Regions from separate parts of the Streptomyces sp. NPDC015171 genome, predicted to be linked through region 2. Evidence: riboswitches for the same ligand, from Rfam matches in the RefSeq annotation. Region 2 holds a riboswitch; each other region holds the start of a gene.
The links. Region 2 has a riboswitch for thiamine pyrophosphate ahead of thiO (glycine oxidase ThiO). Riboswitches for the same ligand answer to the same signal wherever they lie in the genome.

Region 1 (7,542 bases), on a different contig from region 2:
TGATCGGCCAGAACGTGGGGCTTGCCCACCTTTTGCCGCTGGCGTTCGAGGTGCTGCGAGCGGACCCGATGGCGGAGGGCGACCTGTACGCGGGCGACCTGCTGGCCGCCGTGCTCAGCCGGGGCGGCGAGGTGTGGAGCGCGGTACCCGAACTCGGGCGCGAGCTGCGCCTGATCGTCTCGGAGCCGAGTGGCCTGCCGCTGGACCTGAAGCGGGCGGCGGAGCGTTTTCTGGCCCGGTAGGCGGCGGGCGCCCTACTCGCTGTGCACGATCTGGATCAGGTTGCCGCAGGTGTCGTCCAGCACCGCGGTGGTGATCGTGCCCATCTCCAGCGGTTCCTGGGTGAAGTACACCCCCAGTGCGCGCAGTCGGTCGAACTCCGCCCGGACGTCGTCCACGGCGAAGGAGGCGGCCGGGATGCCGTCGTCCACCAGTGCCGTCTTGTACGGCCGTACCGCGGGATGGCCGGAGGGTTCGAGGAGCAGTTCGGTGCCGCCGGGTTCCTCCGGGGAGACCACGGTCAGCCACCGGACCGTGTCGCCCAGCGGGACGTCGTGCTTCTTCACGAAGCCCAGCACCTCCGTGTAGAAGCGCAGCGCTTTTTCCTGGTCGTCGACGAAGACGCTGGTGAGGTGGATCCTCATGGGGTGTCCTCCGGTGCGTGAGGGCTGAGCCACCGGGTGACGATGCGCTCAAGCGGCTCGGTGGTGAGGTCGTGGAACTTGAAGCGGCCCTGGCGCCTGGTCCGGATCAGGCCCGCGCCTTCCAGTACGGCGAGGTGCTGGCTGATCGCCTGCCGGGACGAGCCCAGACCGTGCTTGGTCGTCAGCCGCGCGCATATTTCGAACAGGGTCTGACCGTTCCGCTCCGTCAGCTCGTCGAGGATCTTTCTGCGGGTGGGGTCGGCCAAGGCCTTGAAGAGGTCGTCCGGCACCTCCTCACCATAGGCAAGTGCCGGCTTGCCTATCAAGTCGGGCGGGCTCAGGAGGCCCAGGTCTCCCCGCCCTCGCGGTCACTTTCCGTACGCGGTGCGGCGGACGCGGCGGAAGTGGCTGGGGCCGGCGTACGCCATGGCCGCCGTGCGCGGTGGCTGCGGTGGGGCGGCGACGGGGGAGCGGGCCCGTACCAGGCCGCTCAGCAGCGTGGTCAGCGTCGCGCGCGCCGCGTCGGTGCCCGCCGGGCCGGGCTGCCGGGAGAGAGCCCGGGCGGTGTCGAGACGGGCGAGCAGCAGCCGGGCCTGCGGGGCCGGGGCGGGAGCGACGGCCAGGGACGGCAGCCGGGGGAGGTGCGGGTGGTCGAGCAGGCCGGCCCAGGGGACGATGAGCACCTGGCAGTCGGTCGGCGCCGTGTACCCGAACTGCCGGTGAGCCCGTCGGAGGTGCGGTGGGCGGGCAGGCGCAGCTGCCGTACCTGGGCGAGATGGCCGAGCCGGTGCCACCACCGCTCGTGTCGTGCGCAGCTCCTGCCGGTGCGCGTGGTTCAGGGGCACTGGACGTCCGGTGCCGCCCGTCCGCCGTGTCCGTCGCCGCATCCTGTGTCACGGATGTCCCCCGTGGTGGCACCGGCGTTCGTTCCGGCGCCCGTGTGGCACTTCCCGCGCCGCTGTCCACGCGATGAGCGCGTCCCGCGGATACCGGGGGCGGCTCATGACATCGTGTGCCGTCCCCGATCCCGCACCCGAGGGAGCCCTGCCGTGAACCCGCCCCTGCTTTCCCCCTCGCTGGCCGATGAGACCGGTGTGCGTGCCGAGTTGACGGCGACGGCCGGCGGGCTCGTGCCCCTTCTCGCCGGGCAGGCGGCGGAGGGCGAACGGTTGCGCAGGGTGCCGGACGAGGCCGCCCGTGCCCTGCGCGAGGCGGGCATGTTCCGTCTCGGCACACCGCGCGCCTTCGGCGGCTTCGGGGCCGGGGTGCGTACCTGCATGGAGGTGACGGCCGAACTGGCCCGAGGTGACGCCTCCGCCGCGTGGATCGCGACGATCTACGCCGGGGGCAGCCTCGTCGCCTCGCTGATGGACGACCAGGCCCGTACGGACGTCTGGGGCCGGGACCGGGACACGGCGGTCGCCGCATCACTGACCCCGTCGGGCGGCGCGGTCGCCGCCGAGAACGGCGATCTCGTCGTGACGGGCCGGTGGGGCTGGGCCTCGGGCATCGACCACGCCGGCTGGGTGGTCCTGGCGATCGCCCCGAGCGCGGCGGACCAGCCGCCGGTGATCGCCCTGGTGCCGGTCGCCGAGGTGACGGTCGAGGACACCTGGCATGTCGCGGGTATGGCCGGCACCGGGAGCAACTCCCTCGTCGTCGACCAGGTGAGGGTGCCGGCCCACCGGACGCTCAGCATGGGAGGTGTCCTGGCCGGTGCCTACGCCGGCCGCCACGAGGGCGAGCCCCGCAACGCCGTCGCGGTCTCCTCGATGCTCGCGCTCACGGTCGTCGCCCCCATGCTGGGCATGGCCGGGGCGGCCCTGGAGCTGGCCCTCGCCACGGCGGCCCGCAAGCCGATGGCCCTGACCGTCTACGCGCGCCTCGCCGACTCGCCCAGCGTCCAGCTCGCCTTCGCCGACGCGGCTTCCCTCGTCGACACCGCCCGACTGCACGCCTACCGGGCCGCCGACGACCTCGACCACGCCGCCGCCGAGGGCCGGGAACTGACGGTCGGTGAGCGGGCCCGGGTCCGTATGGACACCGCCGTCGCCGCGATCCGCAGCCGCGAGGCGGTGGACCGCCTCGTCTCCGTGTCGGGTGCGAGCGCCTTCGCCCTGGCCAACCCCCTCCAGCGGATCTGGCGCGACCTGGGCACCGCGTCCCGCCACGGCGTCGTCAACCCCGACCTCGGCCGGGAGATCTACGGCCGCAGCCTGCTGGGCATCACCGAGCAGCCCACCTTCCTCGTCTGAGCCGACGGACGCGAACGGGGCGGAGACGGCGGACGGGTCACCCCGAGGCGAGCGCCGGGCACATGACGTCCCGTCAGTGATCGCTGCGGTCACCCCCCGATCCTGTCGCGAGCCTTGACAGGGGCGGCGGCACGGATCAGCCGTTGGCAACGTTGTCAGACAACGTTTCCAGCAGTCCTTCGACCGCGTCGACCTCGTGTGGGAACAGGCCTACGCGGCACGGTTCGTGGTGCAGGTCTCCTCCGACGACTCCACCTGGACCGATGCGAAGACCGTCGACAACACCGCCGTACCCCTGCCTTGCGACAACGGCGACGCCAGTCTCCATGTCGCGGAGTTCACCGCACGGACCAGCCGGTACCTGCGGATCAGCTGCGGCCTGCGCAACACGAGCTGGGGCAACTCGCTGTGGTCCCTGTCCGTGATCGACAGCCGGAACCCGGGCACGGACCTCGCACGGCACCGCACGGCCACCGCCTCGACCGAGGACCACGACCACCCGGCCGCCCACGCCACCGACGGCGGCCCCGGCACCCGCTGGTCCCCGCAGTACGAGGACCACCTGTCCCACCCGGCCTGGCACAGCACGGTCTGGCAGACGTGCGACTACGACTTCGACGTCAACGGCACCTACTACGGCGCCCGCAGCGCCTGCGAGCCCCTGCATGTCCAGGCGGACCCGCTGAAGTGGCAGGTCCTCGCGGTCAACCACACCGCCACCGCGATGAAGGGCGTCACGGTCACGGCCCGCGCCCACGACCTCGCGGGCCGCCCCCTGGGCACCCCGAGGTCCGCGAGGCTCGACATCGCCCCGTCCTCCACCGCACCGGCGTTCACCGCCGGACGGCCGGACGACGTGCCCGCCCTGCACCTGCTGCGGCGCACCCTCGAAGACAGCGGGGGCCGGGTGCTGTCCCGCAACACCTACTGGCGTCACCGCACTCCGGAGGACATGAGAGCGCTCAACACGGTGCGGCAGGTCAAGCTGTCGGTCTCGGTCACGAGCCTCTCCCGCACGGGCCCCCGTCACCAGCTGACCGCCACCGTCCGCAACCGCGGCCCCGCCGTCGCCGCCATGGTCCGTCTCTCGCTGCTGGACGGCCGGGGCGAGGGCCGCGTCCTGCCGACCCTGTACAGCGACAACTACCTGTGGCTCCTCCTCGGCGAGTCGCGCACGGTCACTCTGTCCTGGCCCGCCGAGGCCCTGCGCTCGGGCCGCCCGGCCCTGCGGGCGCAGGCCTACAACAGCGCACCGGCGAGGGCGCGTTCCTGACTTCGTCCCCCCCATCCGCCGTCCTCGGCGAGTCGCCGGATGCCCACCCTCGCGGCGGGCCGGGTCGAGGTCGAACCTCGTCTCCGAGAGTGAAGGCCCGTCCGCCGGTCCCGGGGCCCGTCCCCTCTGTCCCGGGCCCCGTCCCGCCGGTCCGAAGCTGCCGAGCGCGGTGCGCACCGCCGGGACGCGGGGTGGAGCCGGCCCGGCTCTCGGAGGGGCCGCCGCGCTCGCCGTGTCGGGATCGCGGTCACCCGGTCCGCGCGGCCCCCCTCACCCCGGCCGGAACCGGCCACCGATCCGGGCTATTCTGGCCGGCGTACCTGGACACGGGGTGCCCCCGCACGGGGGCTGAGATCACACCCGTTGAACCTGAACCAGTTAGGACTGGCGGAGGGATGTCGTATGTCGTTGCCGTACGCCCATGAAGAGACGGCCGTCGCCGAGGTGCGACGCGTCTTCGACGGCCGGATGCCGGCGGCCCCCGGCGATCTGCGGGTGGAGACGCGCGGGATCACACCGGTGCCCGAGGACGCCCGCTACGGCGGTCCCCGGCGCCTCTTCACCGTGTGGTTCGCCCCGAACCTGACGATGACCGGCGTGTTCAGCGGCACCGTCGGGGCGGCCCTCGGTCTGGACTTCGCCACCGCCTTGCTGGCCGTGGTGCTCGGCACCGTGGTCGGTGCGGTGCCCACGGCTTATCTGGGGACCTGGGGAAGCCAGACCGGAGCGGGCCAGCTGCCGCTGGCGAGGCTGGCCTTCGGCCGGGCCGTGGCCCTGCCGGGCGCTCTGCAGTGGCTGTCGTCCATCGCCTGGGACGCGCTGATCGGCCTGTTCGGCGGGGACGCGCTGGCCCAGCTGTGCGGCTGGCCCTTCTGGCTGGGTGTCCTGGTGATGCTGGCGGCCCAGGGGGTGCTGGGCGTGATCGGGTACGAGGCGATCCACCGGTTGCAGACGGTGATGACCTTCGCGCTCGCCGTCGCGTTCGTCGCGTTGGCGGTGAAGCTCGCGCACGGCACCCAGCCCACGACGGCCACGACCGTGCACGGCGCCGATCGGGCCGGCGCGTTCGTGCTGACCTGCGCCATCGCTCTGAGTCTCGCTCTCTCGTGGGCCCCCTACGCGAGCGACTTCAGCCGCTACCTGCCACGAACGGCATCCCGGACGCGCATGTTCTGGTGCACCCTGCTCGGTGTCGGCGTGTCCTTCGTCGCGGTACAGGCGCTCGGCCTGTGGGGGGCCGCGCAGTTCACCGACCAGAGCGCCCGTGGTGTGGACCGGCTGCTCGGCGGCGGTGCGCTCGGCGCGTTCGGGCTCCTCGCGGTCGCTCTCGCGGCGCTGTGCAGCAACGCCATGAACGACTACAGCGGGTCGCTGGCGCTGCAGACCGTCGGCGTGCGGGTGCCGCGGCCGGTCGCCGCCGCGCTCGCCGCGCTGCTCGGGTTTCCGCTGGTGCTGTGGATGCACGCCGCCGACACGACGGCCCGCTTCCAGAACGTGCTGCTGTTCGTCGGCTACTGGATCCCCGCGTTCGTCGCGATCGTGATCGTCGACTGGGCGGCCCGGAAGAGGGCGCGCGGCGGCCGGCCGATCGACCTGCGGGCGGAGGAGGCGGAGCCGCAGCCGTGGTGGCCGGCTCTCACCGCCTTCGTCGTCGGGTTCGCCGCCGCGGCGCCGTTCATGAGCACCAGCCTGTACGTGGGTCCGGTCGCCCGGGCCCTGCACGGCGCCGACCTCGCCTACCCCGTGGCGTTCCTCGCGACCCTGCTCGTCTACACGCCGTTGCGGATGCCGCGCCGGACCTGACCGAGCCCCGCCAGGGGCACTCGGGGTGCGACGCGGAACGCCCCCCCCAGAAGGTGGTCCGCGAGGTCCCCGGATGCGACGGGCTCGGTGTGCCCGTCGCCTCACGCGCGTCGCCCCGGACCGCTGCTGCGGTCCGGGGCGACGGGTGTGAGCGGGCCCGGCGGCGCCGGGCGGTTGCTCGCTCTCAGCCGGAGACGGCGGCCATGGCCGGTTCCGGTTGCGGCACCGGGGCGGCCTTCGGTTCCCACAGTCTGGTGGTCCGTGCGTAGAGGTAGATCACCGAGGCCATCGCCAGAATGACCAGCGGTCCGAACACCCACGGATGGTGTGCCATCGGCAGCGACAGGTAGCGGTACGACAGCAGGAGCGCGGTGAAGACCGTGGCGCCGTAGGCGACCAGTTGGGTCCCCGACTGGTCCCAGCCCCGGGCGAGCGAGCGCAGCGCCGCCTCGATCGTGAGGGTGAACACCACACCGGCGACGATGTCGGCGCCGTAGTGGTAGCCGAATCCCAGTGTCGCCCCGAGGGTGGCGATCAGCCAGAACGTGCCCGCGTAGCGCAGAGCGCGGGGTCCCTTGCGGGAGTGGATGAATATCGCGGTGGCCCACGCCGTGTGCAGGCTGGGCATGCAATTGCGGGGGGTGATCTCGTCGAACGGGATCGAGTGCGGCGCGATGACCGGGGTCGGGGTGTCGGGCCACAGGTCGGCCGTCGCCCAGTGCCCGCCGTCGGCGCCGTAGGCGAAGATCGGTCCGACCACCGGGAAGATCATGTAAATGGCCGGCCCGAGGAGGCCGATCACCAGAAACGTGCGGACCAGGTGGTGGTCGGGGAAGCGACGCTCGACCGCCACGTTGCGCAACTGGTACAGGGCGACGGCGACCGCGGCCACCGCGAGCTGGATGTAGACGTAGTCGAGGACATGGGCGCCGACCGTGCCGGTGGCCTCGACGATGCGCCCGGCCAGCCACGACGGGTTGCCCAGCGCGTGATCGGCGGTCGCCACGTACGGGTCGAGCACCGTCGGGCGGGTCTTGGAGGTGATGAGCAGCCAGGTGTCGCCGGTCTTGCGGCCGGCCACCAGCAGCAGTCCCAGCCCGACGCCCTTCAGCAGCAGGACTCGTTCCCGGCCCGTGCGGCGCGTGACCGCGAGGACCGCGCAGCCGAGGAGCACCCACAGGGCGCCGTTGCCGAAGAAGTGGCCGTGCGACACCTCAGCGCCGACCGCCCACCGCACCAGCAGGAAGACGACGTCGATGCCTATCGCGACACCTGCCGCGATCAGGCGTTGCCGCCAGGTGAGCACCACCATCATCAAGGCCATGCTGGCGTAGAGCAGCGGCCCGGACTTGGGGGCGAATATCACCTCTTTTGCCTGATTGGTGATGGGCCCCGGCTGGCCGTAATGGCGAGCGGCGATCTCCAGCATGATGAGGAACCCGAGGGCCACCACGCCTGCCGCCGTCCACAGTATGACCCGTGGCCGACGCCACGCGGTGGACTTGATTCTGTTGTTTATTCGCGAAGAATCGCGCGACGGTATAGGTATCAAGTGATCGGCCGATGT
Region 2 (7,542 bases):
TTGTCCCAGTGGTGGACGAGGAGCCGCTCGCCGTAGCGGGCCGAGGGGAAGGAGGCGCAGTCGCCGACGGCGTACACGTCCGGCAGGGAGGTGCGCAGGCGGGCGTCCGCGAGCACCTCGCCGTGCGCGCCCAGCTCGACGCCGGAGCCCGCGAGCCAGGCGGTGGCGGGGCGGGCGCCGATACCGACGACGACGGCGCCCGCGGGCAGCCGGGTGCCGTCGGCCAGCACCACGGCGCCGGGCTCGACGCGCTCCACGCGCGCGTGGGTGCGCAGTTCCGTACCGCTGTCGGCGTACCAGGCGGCCATGGGCGCGGCGACCTCGGCGGGCAGCGCGCCGGCGAGCGGCCGGCCGGCCGCCTCCACGACGGTCACCGCGCAGCCGGCCTCGCGGGCCGCGGTGGCGAACTCGGCGCCGATCCAGCCGGCGCCCACGACCACGATGTCGTGCTGCCGGGCGAGCACGGGCCGCAGCCGTTCGGCGTCGTCCAGGGTGCGCAGCAGATGCACCCCGGGCACGCCCTCGGTGCCGGGCAGGGTGATCGGTTCGGCGCCGGTGGCCAGGACCAGGACGTCGTACGGCACCGGGCCCGACTCGGTGTCCAGCTCGTGCTCTGCGGGGCGCACGCCGTGCACCTCGCAGCCGAGCCGCAGCTCGACCCCGAGGACCTCGAAGTCCACGTCGAAGGCGGAGTCCTCGGCCTTGCCGAGCAGGACGGCCTTCGACAGCGGCGGCCGGTCGTACGGCTGGTGCGGCTCGGCGCCGATGACGCTCACGCCGCCCCGGAAGCCCTGTTCCCGCAGGGCGACCGCGGTCTGCACGCCGGCCATGCCCGCGCCGACGACGACCACGCGCCGCCCCGGTGCCGTGCCCTCTTGCGCTGTCTGCTCGCTCACTCGATCACCATAGACAATTGACGATCTGTCAGTCAGGGGGCGTGCTCGGTGACCTGCTCCACGACGCTGGTGCCCGAGCCCGTGCCGGACTCCCACTCCCAGGTCTCCTCCAGCCGCACCCGCCCGTCCGGCAGCTCCACGACCGCGGACACGCAGTGCCCCGAGGCGGTCGTCCCGTCGGTCTTCAGCTGGACGTACCGGAAGTCGAGCCGGTCGCCCTCGCGGGTGCCGACCAGGTGGCCCCGTACGACGTCGCCGCCGGCGTACTCGGCCCAGATCCGGCCGTCCTTCTCGTGGTACGCGAACCGGGTGCGCGTACCCACCTGACCTGGGGCTTGGTCCGCCACGGGGGCGAGGGTGAGTCCGTCGAGCGACCTGGCCATGGGGCGGGGCTCCCTTACGAGCGGGGCGGGCGGAGGGCTAGGGTGGCCACCGTACAAGCACTCGCGGGAGCCCGGACGCACCGGGCTGAGAGGGAGGCTGGCGGCCTCCGACCGTACGAACCTGATCCGGGTCATGCCGGCGAAGGGAGGGGCTGAACGCCCATGTCGTCACGTACCTCCGACGTCCTCGTCATCGGGGGCGGAATCATCGGTCTGGTCACGGCCTGGCGCGCGGCGCAGCGCGGGCTCGGCACGGCTGTGGTGGATCCCACGCCGGGCGGCGGGGCCGCGCAGGTCGCGGCCGGGATGCTGGCCGCGGTCACGGAGCTGCACTACGGCGAGGAGAGGCTGCTCGCCCTGAACCTGGAGTCGGCCCGCCGCTATCCGGAGTTCGCGGCCGAGCTGACCGAGCTGACCGGCCACGACCTCGGCTACCGCCGCTGCGGCACGCTCGCCGTCGCGCTGGACGCCGACGACCGCGCCCATCTGCGCGAACTGCACGCGCTCCAGCAGCGCTCGGGGCTGGCTTCGGAGTGGCTGTCCGGGCGGGAGTGCCGGCGCCTCGAACCCATGCTCGCGCCGGGGGTGCGCGGCGGGCTGCGGGTCGACGGCGACCACCAGATCGACCCGCGCCGGCTCGCGGCGGCCCTGGTGGCCGCGTGCGAGCGGGCCGGTGTGGTGTTCCACCACGCCTGGGCGGAGCGGCTCGATGTGGCGGCGGGCCGGGCCGTCGGGGTCACCACGGCGGACGGCACCGGGCTGCGCGCGGCGCAGGTGGTGCTCGCGGCCGGCAGCCTGAGCGGGCGCCTGGCGGGCGTGCCGGACGAGCTGCTGCCTCCGGTGCGGCCGGTCAAGGGGCAGGTGCTGCGGCTGACCGTGCCGCGCCGGTACGCGCCGTTCTTGAGCCGGACCGTGCGGGCCGTGGTGCGCGGCAGCCATGTCTATCTGGTGCCCCGGGAGAACGGCGAACTGGTCGTCGGCGCCACCAGCGAGGAGCTGGGCTGGGACACGACGGTCACGGCCGGCGGTGTGTACGAGCTGCTGCGGGACGCCCATGAGCTGGTGCCCGGCATCACCGAGCTGCCGCTCACCGAGACCCGGGCCGGTCTGCGTCCCGGTTCCCCCGACAACGCGCCGCTGCTCGGGCCGTCCGGTCTTCCCGGGCTGGTGCTGGCCACCGGGCACTACCGCAACGGGGTGCTGCTCACGCCGGTCACCGGGGACGTGCTGGCGGATGTCCTGGCCACCGGGGACCTCCCGGAGGCGGCACGCCCGTTCACCCCGTTGCGGTTCGGCGCCGCGCCCCCGGACGGGACGCCCGACACCTCCGATTTCTCGGATTCCTCCGAGACCTCCCAGACCTCCGAGACGGACAAGCTGGAGCAGCACGCATGAACATGTCCCTGACCATCTCGGTCAACGGTGAACCCCGTCAGGTGGTGCCCGGCACCGCGCTGGACGCGCTGGTGGAGACGCTCACCGCGGCGCCGCGCGGGGTGGCCGCCGCCGTCAACGAGACCGTCGTCCCGCGCACGCGGTGGGCGACGACCGCCCTCGCCGAGGGCGACCGGGTCGAAGTCCTCACCGCCGTACAGGGAGGCTGAACCATGGCCGACGATCCCCTGGTCCTCGGTGGACTGACCTTCTCCTCCCGGCTGATCATGGGCACGGGCGGGGCGCCGAGCCTGGAGGTGCTGGAGCGGGCCCTGGTCACCTCGGGTACGGAGCTGACGACCGTCGCCATGCGCCGGGTGGACCCCTCCGTGCACGGTTCGGTGCTCTCGGTGCTGGAGAAGCTGGGCATCCGGGTGCTGCCGAACACGGCCGGCTGTTTCACCGCGGGTGAGGCCGTGCTGACCGCACGGCTGGCGCGGGAGGCGCTGGGTACGGACCTGGTCAAGCTGGAGGTCATCGCCGACGAGCGGACGCTGCTGCCGGATCCGGTGGAGACGCTGGAGGCTGCGGAGACGCTGGTCGACGACGGGTTCACGGTGCTGCCGTACACGAACGACGATCCCGTGCTCGCGCGGAAGCTGGAGGATGTCGGGTGTGCGGCGGTGATGCCGCTCGGTTCGCCGATCGGCTCCGGGCTCGGGATCCGCAATCCGCACAACTTCCAGTTGATCGTGGAGCACGCGCGCGTGCCGGTGATTCTGGACGCGGGGGCCGGTACGGCGTCCGACGCGGCGCTGGCGATGGAGCTGGGGTGTGCGGGGGTGATGCTCGCCTCCGCGGTGACGCGGGCGCAGGAGCCGGAGCTGATGGCTGCCGCGATGAGGCATGCCGTGGAGGGGGGCCGGCTGGCCCGGCTGGCGGGGCGGATTCCGCGTAGGTACCTCGCGGAGGCGTCGTCTCCTGCGGAGGGCCTGGCCGTGCTGGATCCCGAGCGCCCCGCGTTCTGACCGTCCGCTGCGGCTGGCCTGCCCGTCCTTCCCCACCCACGCACCGCCCGTCACCGCCGGCCGGAGGGCGGGACTTTCCCGTGGAACAACCGCGCCGCCGGCGGCCTCCGGTCCGTGGCGGGGGGGGCGGGAGGTGCGCAGGCGGGGCGGCCGGAGCGCAGGTGCGCCGCGGACGGGCCCAGGAGGGCCCTTCCCGGAACACCTCGACCGCCGGCCGCCGCCGGGCACAGACGCGGCGTCGCCTCTGGCAGTGGAACACGGGCACGTCGTGGAGAGGCACCGACAAGCCCTCCCGGGGCCACCGCCGCCGGTCGCCGCCGCCGGGCACAGGTGACGCCTCGCCCGGCGGCGGAACGCGGGCACGTCGCGGAGAGACGCCGACAAACCCTCCCAGGGCCACCGCCGCCGGTCGCCGCCGCCGGACACAGGTGGGGCCTCGCCCGGCGGCGGAACGCGGGCACGTCGTGGAGAGGCGGGGCAAGCCCTCCCGGGGCCACCGCCGCCGGTCGCCGCCGCCGGGCACAGGTGGGGCCTCGCCCGGCGGCGGAACGCGGGCACGTCGCGGAGAGGCGAGGACAAGCCCTCCCGGGGCGGGGTGTGGAGGTGTCGGGGGGCGGTGGCCGTGGGGTTTTCGGGGGTGGGCGGCTCGGCGGGTGTTCTTCGTCGGCGTGGGAAGCGTCACAGGTCGGCTTCAGTCGGGCTCCGATGCCGGTGGGCGGGGCGGTGCTGTCGGTCGGCCCTCGTAGACTCGCCTCTCGTGGATACGACCCTTCAGGACCCCCTCGTCGGGCAGGTGCTCGACGGCCGGTACCGCGTCGACGCGCGGATCGCGGCGGGTGGGATGGCCACGGTCTACCGGGCCCTGGACACCCGCCTCGACCGCGTTCTCGCGCTGAAGGTGATGCACCCGGCGCTCGCGGTCGACGGGACCTTCGTCGAGCGGTTCATCCGGGAGGCCAAGTCCGTCGCCCGGCTCGACCACCCCAACGTGGTGCAGGTCTTCGACCAGGGGACCGACGGGTCGTACGTCTACCTGGCGATGGAGTACATCGCCGGATGCACCCTGCGGGACGTGCTGCGGGAACGGGGTGCCGTGCAGCCCCGGGCCGCGCTGGACATCCTGGAGCCGGTGCTCGCCGCGCTGGGTGCCGCGCACCGGGCCGGGTTCGTGCACCGGGACATGAAGCCGGAGAACGTGCTCATAGGCGACGACGGCCGGGTCAAGGTCGCCGACTTCGGTCTGGTGCGCTCGGTGGACACGGTCACCAGCACGACGGGCTCCGTCCTCGGCACCGTCTCGTATCTCGCGCCCGAGCAGATAGAGCAGGGCACCACGGACCCGCGCGTCGACGTGTACGCGTGCGGCGTGGTCCTGTACGAGATGCTGACCGGCACGAAGCCGCACTCCGGGGACTCCCCGGCGCAGGTGCTCTACAAGCACATCCACGAGGACGTACCGCCGCCTTCGGCACTCGTGCCCGGGCTGCCGTACGCGCTGGACCAGCTGGTCGCGTCGGCCGCCGCCCGCACCCCGGACGTCCGGCCGCACGACGCCGTGGCGCTCCTCGCGCAGGTCCGCGAGGCCCGCTCGGCGCTGACCGACGAGCAGCTGGACACGCTGCCGCCGCAGGCGCTGACCGCGGGCCACGACAACGCCGAGGACCGGACGAGCGTGATCCCGCGCGCGCTGACCGTGCCCCGGCCGCTGCCCGTCGACGAGGACGCGCTCGACGAGGGCGCGGCCGACGGCATCGACCGCACCGCCCGCTTCCAGAGCCCGCCCGTACCGCCCCGCCGCAGGCGCCCCGCGCGGCCCTCGCGCGCGGTGCTGGCGCTGATCGCGGCCGTCCTGGTGGTGTTCGGCGTGGGCGCCGGGGTCTGGTACATCAACTCGGGCCAGTTCACCAAGGTGCCGCCGCTGCTGGCGAAGACCGAGACGCAGGCGAGGGAGCGGCTGACGTCGGCCGGGCTCGACGTCGGCCAGGTCAAGCGCGCCTACAGCGACGCCTTCGAGCGCGGCACGGTGATCGGCAGCGACCCGGCGCCCGGCGCGCGGATCCGCGACCACGACTCGGTGACACTGACCGTGTCGCTGGGCCCGGAGACGGTGAACGTGCCGGACGTGAAGGGGCAGTCCCTGGCGAAGGCCCGGGCGCGGCTGAAGGCGGACGGCCTGGCGCCGGGCATGGTCACCCGCGCGTTCGACGACGACGTCCCCCGGGGCTCGGTGATCCGTACGACCCCGGACGCGGGCACCAAGCGGCACGCGGGCTCGGCGATCGCGCTGGTCGTCAGCAAGGGCAGCCCGATCGACATGCCGGACGTCACCGGCGACGACCTGGACAGCGCCAAGGAGGAGCTGACCGACGCCGGCCTGAAGGTGAAGGTCGCCCAGGGGCGGGTCAACTCGGAGTACGACAAGGGCAAGGTCGCCGCGCAGAGCCCGAAGGAGGGCGCCGAGGCCGCCGAGGGCGACACGGTGACGCTGACGCTGTCCAAGGGCCCCGAGATGGTCGAGGTCCCGGACGTGGTCGGCGACAGCGTGGACGAGGCGCACGACGCCCTGGAGGGCGCGGGCTTCGAGGTGGACGAGGACCGCGGCCTGCTCGGGCTGTTCGGCGACACCGTGAAGAAGCAGTCGGTGGAGGGCGGCGAGACGGCGCCCAAGGGGTCGACGGTCACCATCACCATCCGGTGAGCGCGGCGAGCCCCGCCGGCTCGGCGGGCTCGGTGGACGCGGAGCGCCTGGTGAGCGGGGTCACCGGGGACCGTGGTCCGGGTGCGGGGCGGGCATGACACCCTGAACGGGTGAGTCCCGATCAGTCCTCCCTCCCCCGCAATCCCGTCGGCGGCCATGTGCCCGTGGCCGGCGGCCTGCACTCCGTCGGGCTGTCCTACGCCCGTGAGCTGAAGGCGGAGACCGTGCAGGTCTTCGTCGCCAACCCGCGCGGCTGGGCCACGCCCGCCGGGAACCCGCGCCAGGACGAGGCGTTCCGCGCGGCGTGCGCCGAGGAGTCGGTGCCGGCGTATGTCCACGCCCCGTATCTGATCAACTTCGGTTCGCACACCGAGGCCACCGTGGAGCGCTCGGTGGAGTCGCTCAGGCACTCGCTGCGGCGCGGGCGGGAGATCGGCGCGCTGGGCGTGGTGGTGCACACCGGGAGCGCGACCGGCGGACGGGCCCGCGAGGTGGCGCTGAAGCAGGTACGTACGCACATGCTGCCGCTGCTGGACGAGCTGACCCACGACGACGACCCGTTCCTGCTGCTGGAGTCGACCGCCGGGCAGGGCGCCTCGCTGTGCTCGCGGACCTGGGACTTCGGACCGTACTTCGAGGCGCTGGACGCCCATCCGAAGCTGGGCGTGTGCCTGGACACCTGCCACATCTTCGCCGCCGGGCACGATCTGACCGGGCCGAGCGGTATGCATCAGACCCTCGATCTGCTGGTGGACACCGTGGGGGCGGGCCGGCTCAAGCTGATCCACGCCAACGACTCCAAGGACGTGGTGGGCGCGCACAAGGACCGGCACGAGAACATCGGCGCCGGCCACATCGGCGAGGATCCGTTCCGGGCGCTGATGAACCACCCCGCGACCAAGGGCGTCCCGCTGGTCATCGAGACGCCGGGCGGCAAGGAAGGGCATGCGGCGGACGTGGAGCGGCTGAAGAGACTGCGCGACGGACAACCCCTTTAAGGAATACCCCTGGGGGGTATACGGTTCCTGCTGGGCGCAGGAACCGTCGTCCGACATGGGGGTAGTCATGCAGCACGAGGCCCACACGGGGCACACAGAGCACACAGAGCACGCGGACCACACAGCGCACGCGGACCACAGGCACCAAACGCACCACACGCATCA
Region 3 (7,542 bases), on a different contig from region 2:
GGCCCGCGGCTACGCCCTGGTCATCCTGCCCGCCACCTCCCGCCACGACGTATGGTCCAACGTCGCCCTGGACGGCACGGTCGTCATCGACCCCTCCGACCAGGATCCGGTCGTCGGCGAACTCGTCCGACAGGGGCTGCCGGTCGTCTCCGACGGCCGCCCGGTCGGCTCCCTCCCCGTCACCGCCTGGGTGGACAACGACCACGAGGCCGCCGTACTCGGCATCCTCGACCACCTCGCCGACGCCGGCGCCCGCCGCATCGGCCTGCTCACGGGCACCACGACGGACACGTACACCCACCTGTCGACCTCGGCGTACCTGCACTGGTGCGAACGGGTCGGCCAGGATCCGGTCTTCGAGTCCTACCCCGCACATGACCCGTGCGCGGGCGCCGTCGCCGCCGACCGGCTGCTCGCCCGTCCCGACCGGCCCGACGCGGTCTACGGTCTCTTCGACCCCAACGGCACCGACCTGCTCGCCGCCGCCCGGCGCTACGGCCTCCGGGTCCCGGACGATCTGCTGCTGGTGTGCTGCAGCGAGTCCACCGTGTACGCCAGCACCGAGCCGTCCATCACCACGCTCTCGCTCAAGCCGCGCCGCATCGGCACCGCCGTCGTCCAGCTCCTCATCGACGCCATCGAGGGCGTCGAGTCCGATCACCCGGTCGAGCAGGTGATACCGACCGAGCTGATCGTGCGCTCGTCCTCCCAGCGGCGGCCCCCGCGCACGACGGTCAGCCCGCCGCGGACCCCGGACGACACGTAGCACCGTGCCCCGCACCTGCCGGTGCGGGGCACGACCGGTGCGGCACGGGGGGCGGTGAACCGCGGTCCGGCCGGTCGACCGCCGGCCGAACACCGGTCCAAACGGGGCGAAAGCCGCAGTGAACTGGAGTCTTGTTCCGATTCACCACCCCTGGGTCATCACACGGCGCTACGCGCATTCCTATGATGGGCCCACGACACCGCGGACCGCTGCGACCAGGCAGTCCGAAGGGGTGCAGATGCGGCGCGATGGTGGAGGGGTCTGATGACTCAGGGGGCCGGTCAGGGACCCGAGGCGGAGCGGACAGCGACGCTGCGCGACTTCCGGGTACCCGCGTACGTCCACGAGACCGGTCCGTACGTCAGCAGCGTCCACCCCGGCGACGCCCTCCCGGCCGCCGACGAGGCGTACCCCGAGGGCTACACGCCCACCCAGCGCGACCTGCCCGTCATCAACCGCGGTGACACCGTCCAGGTCCGCGTCGAGGCCGCGCCCGCGGCTCCGGTCCCGCAGCCCGCGACCGGCCCTGGACCGCTCTACGTCGTTGGCGACGTGCACGGCTATCTGGACGAGCTGGAGGCCGCCCTGCGGGAGCAGGGGCTGATCGACGACTCGGGGCAGTGGTGCGCCGGCACCACCCGGCTGTGGTTCCTCGGCGACTTCACCGACCGCGGCCCGGACGGGATCGGCGTCATCGACCTGGTCATGCGGCTGTCCGCCGAGGCCGCCGCGGCCGGCGGCTACTGCAAGGCCCTCATGGGCAACCACGAGCTGCTGCTGCTCGGCGCCAAGCGCTTCGGCGACACCCCCGTCAACTCCGGCGCGGGCACCGCCACCTTCCAGGCGGCCTGGCTGCTCAACGGCGGCCAGAAGACCGACATGGACCGGCTCCAGGACCACCACCTGCAGTGGATGGCCCGCCTCGACGCCGTCGAGGAGGTCGACGGGTATCTGCTGCTCCACTCCGACACCACGGCCTACCTCGACTACGGCGACTCGATCGAGGCGGTCAACGACACCGTCCGCGAGACGCTGACGCGTAACGACGCCGACGAGGTCTGGGACCTGTTCCGCAAGTTCACCAAGCGCTTCTCCTTCCGGGACGAGGGCGGCGCCGACGCCGTGCGCTCCCTCCTCGATACGTACGGCGGCACCCGGGTCGTTCACGGGCACAGCCCCATTCCCTACCTGCTCGGCGAGGTCGGCTCCGAGGAGGGCGAGGAGAGCACGGGTCCGGTCGTCGAGGGACCGCACGTCTACGCCGACGGACTCGCCATCGCCATGGACGGCGGAGTGACCATGGCCGGAAAGCTGCTGGTCCAGCAACTCCCGCTGGATAACTGACCGTTCCGGGGGCAGGCGTCCTCCGGCGGCGTTCGCGCAGGCCGGGACGCAATTTCCGGCAATCCCCTGTCACCACGCGCCGTCACGGCTCTACCATCGGCTTATCCGTAGCAGGCTCCCCTCCGTTTCTGCCCGACGGCTCGCCGGCGTGCGAGCCCCAAGCCCTACGGAGCACCGGGGGATGCACATGAACAGCGTTCCGCAGCATCTGCAGAGCGAGGACCGCCTGGAATTCGAGCGGCTCCTCGACGAGGCGCTGCGCTCCGCACCACACCGACCGGAACTGGCCGCCGTCGGCGAGCGGCTCAACACCGAGCAACTGCGCACCATGGCACTCAACGCCTCCGCCCTGATCACGGCAGCCGCGGCGGCCGAGTACCAGCACTACGTCCAGGTCCGTGACGAGCTGCGCCATCCGGCGCTGTCCGTCCCGCCGGCCGCGGACAACTCCGATGCCGCCGGCCCCGGTTCGGCTGCGGCGGATCTCGCCACGACCCTCGGCGAGGCCGCCGAGAGCACCGGCGCGGGCGCCATCGCGGTCATCGCCGTCCTGGCCCCCGTCCTCTCCGGGATGGCCGCGGCGATCTTCCTGCTCGTCGGCTACATCCTGAAGATGCTGAGCCCCGGTGAGATGCTCGCCCGGACCCTGCTCACCACCGGCTGGGTGTTCGGCGCCATCACCGCGGTGGCGATCCTCGTGGCCGCCGTCGGGCTGGTGCTCACCGCGCTGCGCAACAGCACCGCGGCGGACGCCCGGACACAGGCCGCCGCGAGCGAAGAGCTGGCCAGGGCCAGAGATGCCTGGCGGGACGCTCTGCTGGGGCGCGGCATTCTGCCCTTCCTCCGGGAGGCGCTGGCCGCGGCCGACTCGCCGGCCGTTCCTCACCCGGCTCCACCCCCATCGACCGGCCGCATGCCGCGCCTGGGCTACGACCGCCCCGGCTTCAGCAGCCCCGACGACGGCACCGCGTCCGGCCGCCCGCGCTACACCAGCCCCGACTACACCAGCCCGGACTTCGGCGGCCCGGAGCACCAGCCCGACTAGCGCGCCCGGCGAGCCGAGCGGCCGGGCGGTGTGGTGATGCCACCACCCCGGCCGGCCGCGAGCCCGCGCGCCGCGTCCGCCGGCTCACCGGCCGGCGCGGCGCGTCCACCGCACGTGGTTCAGTCGGCGATCGGCAGATACACCCGGTTGCCGGCCTCCGCGAACTCCTTCGACTTCTGGGCCATGCCCTCCTCGACCTCGGCCCGGCTGCCGCCGTGCTCCCTCCGGATGTCCTGCGAGATCTTCATGCTGCAGAACTTCGGACCGCACATGGAGCAGAAGTGGGCCGTCTTGGCGGGCTCCGCCGGCAGGGTCTCGTCGTGGAACTCCCGTGCCGTCACCGGGTCCAGGGCGAGGTTGAACTGGTCCTCCCACCGGAACTCGAAGCGGGCGTCGGACAGCGCGTCGTCCCACTCCTGCGCACCCGGGTGCCCCTTGGCGAGGTCCGCCGCGTGCGCGGCGATCTTGTAGGTGATCACGCCGGTCTTGACGTCGTCCCGGTTGGGCAGGCCCAGGTGCTCCTTGGGCGTGACGTAGCAGAGCATCGCCGTGCCCCACCAGGCGATCATCGCGGCGCCGATACCGGAGGTGATGTGGTCGTAGGCCGGCGCGATGTCCGTGGTCAGCGGGCCGAGCGTATAGAACGGGGCTTCATCGCAGATCTCCTGCTGAAGGTCGATGTTCTCCTTGATCTTGTGCATCGGGACATGGCCCGGGCCCTCGATCATGGTCTGTACGTTGAAACGCTTGGCGATCGTGTTGAGTTCCCCGAGCGTGCGCAGCTCCGCGAACTGCGCCTCGTCGTTGGCGTCCGCGATCGACCCCGGCCTGAGACCGTCGCCCAGCGAGTACGTGACGTCGTAGGCGGCGAGGATCTCGCACAGCTCTTCGAAGTTCTCGTACAGGAACGATTCCTTGTGGTGCGCCAGGCACCATGCGGCCATGATCGAGCCGCCGCGCGAGACGATGCCGGTCTTGCGGTTGGCGGTGAGCGGGACGTACGGCAGCCGGACGCCCGCGTGGACGGTCATGTAGTCCACGCCCTGCTCGGCCTGCTCGATGACGGTGTCCTTGTAGATCTCCCAGGTCAGTTCCTCGGCCTTGCCGTCGACCTTCTCCAGCGCCTGGTAGAGCGGCACCGTACCGATGGGGACGGGGGAGTTGCGCAGCACCCACTCGCGGGTGGTGTGGATGTTGCGGCCGGTGGACAGGTCCATGACCGTGTCGGCGCCCCAGCGGGTCGCCCAGGTCATCTTCTCGACCTCTTCCTCGATGGAGGACGTCACCGCGGAGTTGCCGATGTTGGCGTTCACCTTCACCAGGAACCGCTTGCCGATGATCATCGGTTCGATCTCCGGGTGGTTCACATTGGCCGGCAGCACGGCCCGGCCCGCCGCGATCTCCTCCCGCACCACCTCGGCCGGAACGTTCTCCCGGACGGCCACGAACTCCATCTCGGGCGTGATCTCGCCCCGGCGGGCGTACGCGAGCTGGGTCACCGCCTGCCCGCCCCGGCCCCGCCGCGGCTGACGCGGGCGGCCGGGGAAGACCGCGTCCAGGTTCCGCAGGCCGCCGCGCGGCGAGGTGTGCTTGATCCCGTCGTCCTCGGGGCGGACCGGACGGCCCGCGTACTCCTCCGTGTCGCCGCGGGCGACGATCCAGTTCTCCCGCAGCGGCAGCAGGCCCCTGCGGACGTCCGTCTCGACGAGAGGGTCGGTGTACGGGCCCGAGGTGTCGTACAGCGTGACCGACTGCCCGTTGGTGAGATGCACCTGACGGACCGGCACCCGCAGGTCGGGGCGCGAGCCCTCGACATACGCCTTGTGCCAGCCGATGGACTTCCCGGCCTCCTGGGACTTCTCGTCCTGGACGGAGGCAGGCGTGCGTGCGTCCTTGTTGGTCATGAGACCTACTCCCTACGCCGGCATTACCCGGTAACAGGTTCAGCGGTCGACGCAGCGGCTTCCGTCTGGCGAGGTTTCCTGTGGAACATCGTTCGTTCCACGTGAAACATCGCGTCTACGGAGGTCAGCGCCCTCTCAGCCCGGTGCTCCGAGCTCCCGCGTGTGCAAAGGTGCCTCCACGCTAGCGTCATGTGTGGCGCGGTGAACAGTGGGCCCCCGCCGTTCTTGCGATGATCTGGCGGTGACCAGGATGGAGCAGTATCCCCAGCAGCCACCCGAGCCACTCCGCCGAGACGGCTCGGGACAGGGCGGCGCACACGGCCACGGAGCCCCGGCGGGCGGCCGTGACACCGGTCCTGGGCACGGGCACGGCCACAGTCACAGTCACAGCCACGGTCCCGCGGCTCCTGTCTCCAAGCACCTGCGCAAGGTCATCGCCGCGGTACTGGTCCCCTTCACCGCCGCGGTCCTGGTCGGCCTCGTGGTGCTCTGGCCCGGGGAGGCCCCGTCCCACAAGCGCACCGGCGTCGGCTTCGACCGGCAGACCCAGCAGGCAACGGTCACCCAAGTCGTCGAGGTCAGCTGCAAGTCGGTCAACGCCTCCGGCGGCACCCCGACCGGCGACACCTCCACCGCCGAGGGCACCTCGGCCCAGCAACAGGCCGACGGAGACTGCAAGAAGGCGACCGTCCGGGTCGACACCGGCAAGGACAAGGGCCGTACGTTCACGGAGATCGTGCAGCCGGACCAGTCGCGCCAGCTGCACCAGGGCGAGAAGGTCGTGGTCGCCTACGAACCCTCGGCCCCGAAGGAACTGCAGTACGCGGTGACCGATGTGAACCGGAAGTTCCCCATGGCTCTGCTCGCGGGGATCTTCGCGGTGGCCGTCGTCGTGGTGGGGCGGCTGCGCGGTGTCATGGCGCTGGTCGCGCTGGCCGTGAGCTTCCTGGTGCTGACGCTGTTCATCCTGCCCGCGATCCTCCAGGGATCGAACCCGCTGCTGGTGGCCGTGGTCGGGGCGAGCGCCATCATGCTGATCGCCCTGTACATGTGCCACGGCCTGTCGGCCCGGACCTCGGTGGCGGTGCTCGGCACGCTGATCTCCCTCGTGCTGATCGGGGTACTCGGCTCGCTGTTCATCGGCTGGGCCGCGCTGACCGGCAACACGGACGACAGCACCGGTCTGATCCATGGGCTGTATCCGTCGATCGACATGAGCGGTCTGCTGCTGGCCGGCGTCATCATCGGTTCGCTCGGTGTCCTGGACGATGTGACGGTCACCCAGACGTCGGCCGTGTGGGAGCTGCACGAGGCCAACCCGTCGATGGGCTGGCGCGGGCTGTACCGGGCGGGCATCCGCATCGGCCGCGACCACATCGCGTCCGTGGTCAACACCCTGGTGCTGGCGTACGCCGGTGCCGCGCTGCCGTTGCTGCTGCTGTTCTCGATCGCGCAGAGCAGCGTCGGGACCGTGGCCAACAGCGAGCTGGTGGCCGAGGAGATCGTGCGCACGCTGGTGGGCTCGATCGGTCTGGTCGCCTCGGTCCCGGTGACGACGGCGCTGGCCGCGCTGGTCGTGGCGGCCGACCGCCCCGGCCCGGACGCCGGGGCGGCGTCCGGGGCGCTGCCCGCGCCGGCGCGCGGCGGCCGGGGCCGGCGGCGCAAGCGGTGAGCACGGCGGGCTCCGGCGGGCCCGGCGCCCTCCGCAGAAGCGTTCCTGCATGATTTCGGGCAGTACGGCGGAGCGCCCGGCGCCCCGTCCCCCGGGACGTCAGCCGGCGCTCTGCTCCTCGGCCAGGATGCGGTCCAGGGCCTCCTCCAGATGGGCGTCGAAGTCGGCAAGCGCGGTCTCCTGGCCGAGCGGCACGAGCTTGTCCGTGCGGTCGAGGAAGGCCACGAGCGGCGGGGTCGACGAGCGGAACAGGGCCTGGTCGGTGCCGACCTGAAGCCGGATCAACACCTCGCCCAGCACCTCGGAATCGGCGGGGGAGATGCGCACATCCCCCTCCCCGCACGGACGTCCGACCCCGTCGATCAAAAGTTCCCGCCCGAAGGCCCAGGTCACAGGCGCGTCACCGGGCAGATGAAAAGTGAGCCGCACGGCATAGGGATCACTGGTCTCGTAGCGCAACTCCACCGGAATGCGGAAGGAGAGCTCCTCCGACACGAGAAAACTCATCATGACCTCTGCCTGTACGGACTCGCGCATTCTCTACCCCGTCATATGACATCGACTGGCCGGGATTGATCCCTCTCATCGTGGTCAAATCTTGCTGAAAGTACACGGGAGATCACAAGGAGTAAGTTTTCAGATACTGATAGAGAGGGTGAGCGACCCCAGGTGCCGCCCGATCTCCGCCTGCAGCCGACGGGCCGCGGGCAGCAGCCGGTCGGCCTCCTGGGCGGGCAGCGAGATGGCCATGGTGGCGGCGGTGGCGCCGACCGTGATCGGGACCGCGGCGCAGACCGTTCCCACGGCGTAC

Region 1: linked by a shared signal. The riboswitch ahead of ACF073_RS22855 (purine-cytosine permease family protein) and the one ahead of thiO (glycine oxidase ThiO) in region 2 are both predicted to bind thiamine pyrophosphate.
Region 3: linked by a shared signal. The riboswitch ahead of thiC (phosphomethylpyrimidine synthase ThiC) and the one ahead of thiO (glycine oxidase ThiO) in region 2 are both predicted to bind thiamine pyrophosphate.

What each region holds. Positions count from the first base shown of each region.
Region 1 covers NZ_JBIBUO010000008.1:197,234-204,775, forward strand. The annotation lists gene ACF073_RS22825 (contact-dependent growth inhibition system immunity protein) at 1-242, shown strand, start outside; gene ACF073_RS22830 (VOC family protein) at 255-644, opposite strand; gene ACF073_RS22835 (ArsR/SmtB family transcription factor) at 641-934, opposite strand; gene ACF073_RS22840 (hypothetical protein) at 1,013-1,327, opposite strand; gene ACF073_RS22845 (acyl-CoA dehydrogenase family protein) at 1,694-2,899, shown strand; partial or broken gene ACF073_RS22850 (hypothetical protein) at 3,072-4,172, shown strand; TPP riboswitch at 4,490-4,585, shown strand; gene ACF073_RS22855 (purine-cytosine permease family protein) at 4,575-5,975, shown strand; gene ACF073_RS22860 (phosphatase PAP2 family protein) at 6,160-7,482, opposite strand.
Region 2 covers NZ_JBIBUO010000013.1:226,564-234,105, forward strand. The annotation lists gene ACF073_RS30875 (NAD(P)/FAD-dependent oxidoreductase) at 1-896, opposite strand, end outside; gene ACF073_RS30880 (hypothetical protein) at 929-1,279, opposite strand; TPP riboswitch at 1,333-1,444, shown strand; gene thiO (glycine oxidase ThiO) at 1,442-2,674, shown strand; gene thiS (sulfur carrier protein ThiS) at 2,671-2,883, shown strand; gene ACF073_RS30895 (thiazole synthase) at 2,887-3,681, shown strand; gene pknB (Stk1 family PASTA domain-containing Ser/Thr kinase) at 4,439-6,379, shown strand; gene ACF073_RS30905 (deoxyribonuclease IV) at 6,490-7,377, shown strand; gene ACF073_RS30910 (DUF4396 domain-containing protein) at 7,445-7,542, shown strand, end outside.
Region 3 covers NZ_JBIBUO010000010.1:198,102-205,643, forward strand. The annotation lists gene ACF073_RS26530 (LacI family DNA-binding transcriptional regulator) at 1-766, shown strand, start outside; gene ACF073_RS26535 (metallophosphoesterase) at 1,031-2,110, shown strand; gene ACF073_RS26540 (hypothetical protein) at 2,292-3,155, shown strand; gene thiC (phosphomethylpyrimidine synthase ThiC) at 3,275-5,059, opposite strand; TPP riboswitch at 5,052-5,229, opposite strand; gene ACF073_RS26550 (YibE/F family protein) at 5,310-6,731, shown strand; gene ACF073_RS26555 (SsgA family sporulation/cell division regulator) at 6,831-7,268, opposite strand; gene ACF073_RS26560 (IclR family transcriptional regulator) at 7,368-7,542, opposite strand, start outside.